Regions from separate parts of the Streptomyces spinoverrucosus genome, predicted to be linked through region 2. Evidence: predicted binding sites of a transcription regulator. Region 2 holds the regulator's gene; the other holds the start of a gene.
The links. The regulator HrcA, encoded in region 2, represses chaperone genes, less so after heat shock. The targets are predictions, from matches to a motif close to TTNGCACTCNGNNNNNCNGAGTGCNAA.
Positions count from the first base shown of each region.

Region 1: the regulator HrcA is predicted to act here: its motif matches at 2,182-2,208, upstream of groL (chaperonin GroEL).

Region 1 is NZ_JADPZX010000001.1:4,760,975-4,765,411, forward strand. Features, by position in the region: gene thrC (threonine synthase) at 1-1,025, shown strand, start outside; gene I2W78_RS21650 (MoaD/ThiS family protein) at 1,145-1,420, shown strand; gene I2W78_RS21655 (cold-shock protein) at 1,860-2,063, shown strand; gene groL (chaperonin GroEL) at 2,370-3,992, shown strand; gene I2W78_RS21665 (NADH:flavin oxidoreductase) at 4,207-4,437, shown strand, end outside.
Region 2 is NZ_JADPZX010000001.1:5,868,961-5,873,397, forward strand. Features, by position in the region: gene I2W78_RS26675 (Uma2 family endonuclease) at 61-639, shown strand; gene I2W78_RS26680 (DUF3097 domain-containing protein) at 617-1,432, opposite strand; gene I2W78_RS26685 (MBL fold metallo-hydrolase) at 1,462-2,196, opposite strand; gene hrcA (heat-inducible transcriptional repressor HrcA) at 2,358-3,374, shown strand; gene dnaJ (molecular chaperone DnaJ) at 3,375-4,437, shown strand, end outside.

The DNA.
Region 1 (4,437 bases), 1.1 Mb from region 2:
CGAACCTGAACCCCGGTTGGACCAAGCTGGTCCAGGCCGACAACCTCGCCCGTGAACTCGGCGTCGAGCCCGGCAAGCTGTTCGCCAAGGACGACTCCGGCAACCCGACCCACTCCTTCAAGGACCGCGTGGTCGCCCAGGCCCTGGAGGCCGCGCGCGCCTTCGGCTTCACCACGCTCTCCTGCTCCTCCACCGGCAACCTCGCGGGTGCCGTCGGCGCCGCCGCCGCCCGGGCGGGCTTCCGCTCCTGCGTGTTCATCCCGCACGACCTGGAGCAGGGCAAGGTCGTCATGGCCGCGGTCTACGGCGGCGAGCTCGTCGGCATCGAGGGCAACTACGACGACGTGAACCGCTTCTGCTCCGAGCTGATCGGCGACCCGGCCGGCGAGGGCTGGGGCTTCGTCAACGTCAACCTGCGGCCGTACTACGCGGAGGGGTCCAAGACCCTGGCGTACGAGATCTGCGAGCAGCTCGGCTGGCGGCTGCCCGACCAGATCGTGGTGCCGATCGCGTCCGGCTCCCAGCTGACGAAGATCGACAAGGGGTTGCAGGAGCTGATCAAGCTCGGGCTCGTGGAGGACAAGCCGTACAAGATCTTCGGGGCGCAGGCGGAGGGCTGCTCGCCGGTGTCGACCGCGTTCAAGGCGGGGCACGACGTGGTGCGGCCACAGAAGCCGAACACCATCGCCAAGTCGCTGGCCATCGGCAACCCGGCCGACGGTCCCTACGTCCTCGACATCGCGCGCCGCACGGGTGGCTTCGTGGAGGACGTGACGGACGAGCAGGTCGTGGACGCGATCAAGGTGCTGGCGCGGACCGAGGGGATCTTTGCGGAGACCGCGGGTGGGGTGACCGTCGGGGTTACGCGCAAGCTGGTCGAGGGCGGGGTGCTGGATCCGTCGCTGACGACCGTGGTGCTGAACACCGGGGATGGTCTGAAGACGCTGGACGCGGTGGCCGGTACGGGTCTGACGGCCACCATTCGCCCGAGCCTTGAGTCGTTCCGTGAGGCTGGGCTCGCGTAAGAGAGCTTTGTACTTCGTCTGCGGGCCGGTTGGGGCTGGTCGCGCCCACGCGGCGGTAGCCGCATATTCAGCACAGCCCCGCGCCCCTAGGTAAGTCACCTGACCGGAGGTCACAAGTTATGAGCGTTACCGTCCGCATCCCTACCATCCTGCGCACCTACACGGGTGGCCAGGCCGAGGTGTCCGCCGAGGGGACGACCCTCGCGGAGGTCATCGCCGACCTGGAGAAGAACCACACCGGTATCGGCGCCCGTGTCCTGGACGACCAGGGCAAGCTGCGGCGGTTTGTCAACGTGTACGTCAACGACGATGACGTCCGTTTCGAGCAGGGGCTGGAGACGGCCACCCCGGACGGTGCCGGTGTGTCGATCATTCCGGCGGTGGCCGGCGGCTGAACCGCCCGCGCGTTACCGTGAGTAACGCGAGTTACTCATTGTTCATCGAATTGCCCCCTCCGTGAGAGAAGCGGAGGGGGCAATTCAGTGTGGTTGAGCGCGGTAGAGTTGGGGAACGCGTTGCGGATCGACATGCCGGACGCATATGAGTTCCGGCTCCGATGCGATGAGAAGTAGCCAAAGTATGTGGCTCTTTTGCGTCTTTCATTCCTTTTATGGGGCCCGACTTGCCCTGAATTCGGGTGAATTCTCCATAAATTACCGACCGCCCGCGCCCAGATTTCTCGTCCGATTGACCTGTTGCAGACGGCAGTTGGACAGATACATTCAGCCGCGGTCGACGCGTTCCGGCGCACGCCCCCAACAAATGGGGGGTGAGGTCTGACCCGGATCCGCGAAGTGTGGATCTGTGCAAGGGCCAGTAATAGGGGAGTTAGGCATGGCTCAGGGCACCGTCAAGTGGTTCAACGCGGAGAAGGGGTACGGCTTCATCGCGGTCGACGGTGGTGCGGACGTCTTCGTCCACTACAGCGCGATCCAGATGGACGGCTACCGGACCCTCGAAGAGGGCCAGCGGGTCGAGTTCGAGATCTCGCAGGGCCAGAAGGGCCCGCAGGCCGACATGGTTCGCGTCACCGCTTAAGCGCGCGACCACCGTATGTGACGTTCTGTTCGAAGGGCCCGCACCTCTCCGGGGTGCGGGCCCTTCGGCGTGTACGCGACGAGGCCCTCGCCCGTCCCGCGTCGGATCCCGGGAGCCGCTTGCACTCGGCAGGGGCGAGTGCTAATCATTGGCGTTAGCACTCTGAAGGTGAGAGTGACAAAGATGGACCGGGTCGGTGAGGCCGCAGGCCGGGTGGGGCAAGGAACCACAGGCAGGCGAGCCGTCCGTCGCGGGCGCGGGCGCGGTCCGAAGTAATCACCCCCAGTCCTGGGAGGACCACTTCACATGGCCAAGATCATCGCGTTCGACGAGGAGGCGCGGCGGGGCCTCGAGCGCGGCATGAACCAGCTCGCGGACGCCGTCAAGGTGACCCTCGGCCCCAAGGGCCGCAACGTCGTCCTTGAGAAGAAGTGGGGCGCCCCCACGATCACCAACGACGGTGTCTCCATCGCCAAGGAGATCGAGCTGGAGGACCCGTACGAGAAGATCGGCGCCGAGCTGGTCAAGGAAGTCGCCAAGAAGACGGACGACGTCGCCGGTGACGGTACGACCACCGCGACCGTTCTCGCCCAGGCGCTCGTCCGCGAGGGCCTGCGCAACGTCGCCGCCGGCGCCAACCCGATGGCCCTGAAGCGCGGTATCGAGAAGGCCGTCGAGGCCGTCTCCGGTGCGCTGCTCGACCAGGCCAAGGAGGTCGAGACCAAGGAGCAGATCGCCTCCACGGCCTCCATCTCCGCCGCCGACACCCAGATCGGCGAGCTGATCGCCGAGGCCATGGACAAGGTCGGCAAGGAAGGCGTCATCACCGTCGAGGAGTCCCAGACCTTCGGTCTGGAGCTGGAGCTCACCGAGGGTATGCGCTTCGACAAGGGCTACATCTCGGCGTACTTCGCCACCGACATGGAGCGCATGGAGGCGGCCCTCGAGGACCCGTACATCCTCATCGCCAACTCCAAGATCTCCAACGTCAAGGACCTGCTCCCGCTCCTGGAGAAGGTCATGCAGTCGGGCAAGCCGCTGCTGATCATCGCCGAGGACGTCGAGGGCGAGGCCCTGTCGACACTGGTCGTCAACAAGATCCGCGGCACCTTCAAGTCCGTCGCCGTCAAGGCCCCGGGCTTCGGTGACCGCCGCAAGGCCATGCTCGGCGACATCGCCATCCTCACGGGCGGCGAGGTCATCTCCGAGGAGGTCGGCCTCAAGCTGGAGAACGCGACCCTGGACCTCCTGGGCCGCGCCCGCAAGGTCGTCATCACCAAGGACGAGACCACCATCGTCGACGGCGCCGGCTCCGCCGACCAGGTCGCGGGCCGCGTGAACCAGATCCGCGCCGAGATCGAGAACAGCGACTCGGACTACGACCGCGAGAAGCTCCAGGAGCGTCTGGCGAAGCTGGCCGGCGGCGTGGCCGTCATCAAGGCCGGTGCCGCCACCGAGGTCGAGCTCAAGGAGCGCAAGCACCGCATCGAGGACGCCGTTCGCAACGCGAAGGCGGCCGTCGAGGAGGGCATCGTCGCCGGTGGTGGCGTGGCCCTGCTCCAGGCCTCCCAGGTGTTCGAGAAGCTGGAGCTGGAGGGTGACGAGGCGACCGGCGCCCAGGCCGTGAAGCTCGCGCTCGAGGCTCCGCTGAAGCAGATCGCCGTCAACGCCGGCCTCGAGGGCGGCGTCGTGGTCGAGAAGGTTCGCGGCCTGACCCCGGGCCACGGCCTGAACGCCGCGACCGGCGAGTACGTCGACCTGGTCAAGGAAGGCATCATCGACCCGGCGAAGGTGACCCGCTCTGCCCTGCAGAACGCCGCCTCCATCGCCGCGCTCTTCCTCACCACCGAGGCCGTCATCGCCGACAAGCCGGAGAAGGCCGCGGCCCCGGCCGGCGGCGGCATGCCGGGCGGTGACATGGACTTCTGATCCTCCCGAGGATCGGATCCGTCCGTAAGTACCGAGGGCGGCACTCCCTGGAGACAGGGGGTGCCGCCCTCGGGCGTGTCCGGGATCACATCGGAGACGGGAGGGGGGCGGAATGCGGTGGCCGATGAAGCAGTTAATGCTGTGGAAGTATGCGCATGCATTAATTCGCAAGTGTGTGCCCACCGTTTGTCGGCCATTTCCGAGGAGCCCCCACGTGACCGTCACCGCGTCCTCCGACCTCTCCCGAGCAGCCCAGGTTCTGTCCCGGCCCTTCAACGTGGGCGGGCTCACCGTCCCGAACCGGATCGTGATGGCGCCGATGACCCGCCAGTTCTCCCCGGGTGGCATCCCGGGCGCGGACGTGGCGTCGTACTACTCCCGTCGCGCCGGCGCGGGCGTCGGTCTGATCGTCACCGAGGGCACCTACGTCGGCCACGAGTCGGCC
Region 2 (4,437 bases):
TCCCTAACCTGATTCGTAGGCTGCCGCCAAAAGGACGCGGCGGATGCGGAGGCCACGGAGATGACCGCTGTGGACGAACGTGGATTGGCCAACTACCTCGACAAGTTCGAGCCTCCCGAGGGCGTCAAGGCTGAGCTCCTCCGGGGGGTAATCGTGATGATGGCCAGCCCAGATCTGGTGCACAACCTGATCGTGCTCCACACGCTGCGGCAGATGCCTATGGACCGCTGGTATCCCATCCAGACCCAGGACGTCGGCATCGCCGGCGAGGAGAGTATGCCCATCCCGGATCTGGTTGTCGCGGCGCCGGACGTACTGCCTGCCTCGGGCCGTCTCCTGCCGTCCCAGCTGGTCACAGCGGTGGTCGAAGTCGTTTCCAAGAGCAGCGTTCACCAGGACTATGTGGTCAAGCGCTCGATCTACGCGGCGGGCAAGATCCCCGTGTACCTCATCCTCGACCCGATCATGGCGCACTGCGTCCTGCTGACGAAGCCCGCGGGCCAGGGTGAGGACGCCGACTACCTCAGCCAGGAGATCATCAAATTCGGCGATCCCATCCCGTTGGAGGCTCTGGGACTCGAATTGGACACCAGCGAGTTCGGAACCTTCCCCGACGTCAGGCCCCACCGCTACCCGTAACGAAGTCGATCAGCTCCTCCACCCTCCCCAACAACTCCGGCTCCAGGTCCTTGTAAGACCCCACCCGGCCCAGAATCGCCTGCCACACCGCCCCGGTGTTCTCCGACGGCCACCCCAGCGCCCGGCACACCCCCGTCTTCCAGTCCTGACCGCGCGGCACCGACGGCCACCCCGCGATCCCCAGCGCCGACGGCTTCACCGCCTGCCAGATGTCGATGTACGGGTGCCCCACCACCAGCGCGTGCTCGCTCGTCACCGCCTCCGCGATGCGCCACTCCTTCGTGCCCGGCACCAGATGGTCCACCAGGACGCCCAGCCGCGCGTCCGGGCCCGGTGCGAAATCGGCCACGATCGACGGCAGGTCGTCCACGCCCTCCAGGTACTCCACCACCACGCCCTCGATGCGCAGGTCGTCGCCCCACACCTTCTCGACGAGCTCGGCGTCGTGCCGGCCCTCGACGTAGATGCGGCCGGCGCGGGCCACGCGCGCGCGTGCGCCGGGTACGGCGATCGAGCCGGAGGCGGTGCGGGCGGGGCGTACCGGAGCCGAAGCGGACGGCCGTACGAGGGTCACCACCTTGCCCTCCAGCAGAAAGCCGCGTGGCTCCAGCGGGAAGACCCGGTGCTTGCCGAAGCGGTCCTCCAGGGTCACCGTTCCCGCCTCGCAGCGGATCACCGCGCCGCAGAAACCGGTGCCGGGCTCCTCCACCACCAGACCGGCCTCCGCGGGGACCTCCGGGACGGGCTGGGGCTTCTTCCACGGCGGGGTCAGGTCGGCGGAGTACTGGCGCATTCGCATGACGATATGGACGGTGCCTTACGTCATCCGTGCGACACGCCGAAACGGGTGGCGAGGGCGTCGCGCTGGCGCCGTACGAACGCCGCGTCCACCACCGCACCGTGACCGGGCACGTACAGCGCGTCCTCGCCGCCGAAGTCCACCAACCGGTCCAGCGCGTCCGGCCAGTGCGACGGCACCGCGTCCGGGCCCGCCTGCGGTTCGCCGGACTCCTCGACCAGGTCGCCGCAGAAGACCACCTCCGGCTCCCCCGGCACGAGGACCGCGAGGTCGTACGCCGTGTGGCCCGGGCCCACGTTCGCCAGCAGGACCTGGCGGCCGGGGCCCAGGTCGAGGGTCCACTCGCCGCAGACATGGTGGCGGGGCGGGACCAGGGTGTCGGCCGCCTCCTGGGCCGCCGCCGCGTCGAGGCCGTGGTGGACGGCGTCCGCGCGGATCTCCTCACGGCCGCGCCGGCCACCGAGCACGGTGTCGATGCCGACCGCGCCGAAGACCTCCGCCCCGGCGAACGCGGCCGCGCCGAGGACGTGGTCGAAGTGGGGGTGGGTGAGCGCGAGATGGGTCACACGATGACCGGCGAGCGCCTCCGCCCGCGCCCGCAGCGCCGCCCCCTCCGCGAGGCTCGACCCCGCGTCGATCAGCAGCGCCGCGCCCTGCCCGATCACCAGCCCCACCGTGCAGTCCCAGCCGGGCAGCCGGCACCGCCCGACCCCGCGCGCGAGCCGCTCCCAGCCCACCTCTTCCCAAGTCACGTTCATACGGCGACGCTAGCCCTACGCTCCCGACCGCACGACCTCGCAGGACCGGCCTTGCCCGGGGCGTACCCGACGGCCGTACACTGGGCCGGTAAGGCTGGCACTCGCGGGCGTCGAGTGCCAGGGGGAGCGCCAAGGGGACGACGTACTGGAGGTGTGCGCGGATGCTCAGTGAACGAAGGCTGCAGGTACTGCGCGCGATCGTCCAGGACTACGTCGGTACCGAGGAGCCGGTCGGTTCCAAGGCGCTCACCGAGCGGCACAGCCTCGGCGTCTCCCCGGCCACCGTGCGCAACGACATGGCGGCCCTGGAGGACGAGGGGTACATCGCCCAGCCGCACACCAGCGCCGGGCGCATCCCGACGGACAAGGGCTACCGGCTGTTCGTCGACAAGCTGGCCGAGGTCAAGCCGCTGACCGCGCCGGAGCGCCGCGCGATCCAGAACTTCCTCGACGGCGCCGTCGACCTGGACGACGTGGTGACCCGGACCGTACGGCTGCTCGCGCAGCTCACGCGGCAGGTCGCCGTCGTGCAGTACCCCTCGCTGACCCGGTCCACCGTGCGGCACGTGGAACTGCTGTCGCTGGCACCCGCGCGCGTGATGCTGGTGCTGATCACGGACACCGGGCGGGTCGAGCAGCGGATGGTCGACTGCCCGGCGCCGTTCGGCGAGTCGTCGCTGGCGGATCTGCGGGCGCGGCTGAACAGCCGGGTCGCGGGCCGCCGCTTCACGGACGTGCCGCAGTTGGTGCAGGATCTGCCGGAGGCCTTCGAGGCCGAGGACCGCGGTACGGTCCAGACGGTGCTCTCCACCCTCCTGGAGACGCTCGTCGAAGAGACGGAGGAGCGGCTGGTGATCGGCGGTACGGCCAATCTCACCCGCTTCGGACATGACTTCCCCCTCACCATCCGGCCGGTGCTGGAGGCGCTGGAGGAGCAGGTGGTGCTTCTCAAGTTGCTTGGCGAGGCGAAGGATTCGGGCATGACCGTGCGCATCGGGCACGAGAACGCCCATGAGGGACTCAACTCCACGTCGGTGGTGTCGGTGGGCTACGGTTCGGGCGGCGAGGCGGTTGCCAAGCTCGGCGTGGTCGGACCGACCCGCATGGATTACCCGGGAACGATGGGAGCGGTACGCGCAGTGGCACGGTACGTCGGACAGATCCTGGCGGAGTCGTAAGTGGCCACGGACTACTACGCCGTTCTCGGCGTGCGTCGCGACGCGTCGCAGGAAGAGATCAAGAAGGCCTTCCGGCGGCTCGCGCGCGAGCTGCACCCGGACGTCAACCCCGATCCGAAGACCCAGGAGCGGTTCAAGGAGATCAACGCCGCTTACGAGGTGCTCTCGGACCCGCAGAAGAAGCAGGTCTACGACCTCGGCGGCGACCCGCTGTCGCAGGCCGGGGCCGGCGCCGGTGCGGGCGGCTTCGGCGCGGGTGGCTTCGGGAACTTCTCGGACATCATGGACGCGTTCTTCGGTACGGCGTCGCAGCGCGGGCCGCGCTCGCGCACGCGCCGGGGCCAGGACGCGATGATCCGGATCGAGGTCGAGCTCGACGAGGCGGCCTTCGGCACGACGAAGGACATCCAGGTCGACACGGCCATCGTCTGCTCGACCTGCAGCGGCGAGGGCGCGGCGCCGGGGACCTCGGCGCAGACGTGTGACATGTGCCGGGGCCGTGGTGAGGTCTCGCAGGTCACGCGGTCCTTCCTGGGCCAGGTCATGACCTCGCGGCCCTGCCCGCAGTGCCAGGGCTTCGGGACGGTCGTACCGAACCCGTGCCCGGAGTGCGCGGGCGACGGCCGGGTCCGGTCGCGGCGCACCCTGACGGTCAAGATCCCGGCCGGTGTCGACAACGGCACGCGCATCCAGCTCGCCGGTGAGGGCGAGGTCGGGCCCGGTGGCGGTCCGGCCGGTGACCTCTACGTCGAGATCCACGAGCTGCCGCACCCGACCTTCCAGCGGCGCGGCGACGACCTGCACTGCACGGTCACGATCCCGATGACGGCGGCGGCCCTCGGTACGAAGGTGCCGCTGGAGACCCTGGACGGCCTGGAGGAGGTCGACATCCGCCCGGGCACCCAGTCCGGCCAGTCGATCCCCCTGCACGGCCGGGGCGTCACACACCTGCGCGGCGGCGGCCGCGGCGACCTCATCGTGCACGTCGAGGTGCAGACGCCGACCAAGCTGGACGTGGAGCAGGAGCGCCTGCTGAGGGAACTGGCCAAGCTGCGCGGCGAGG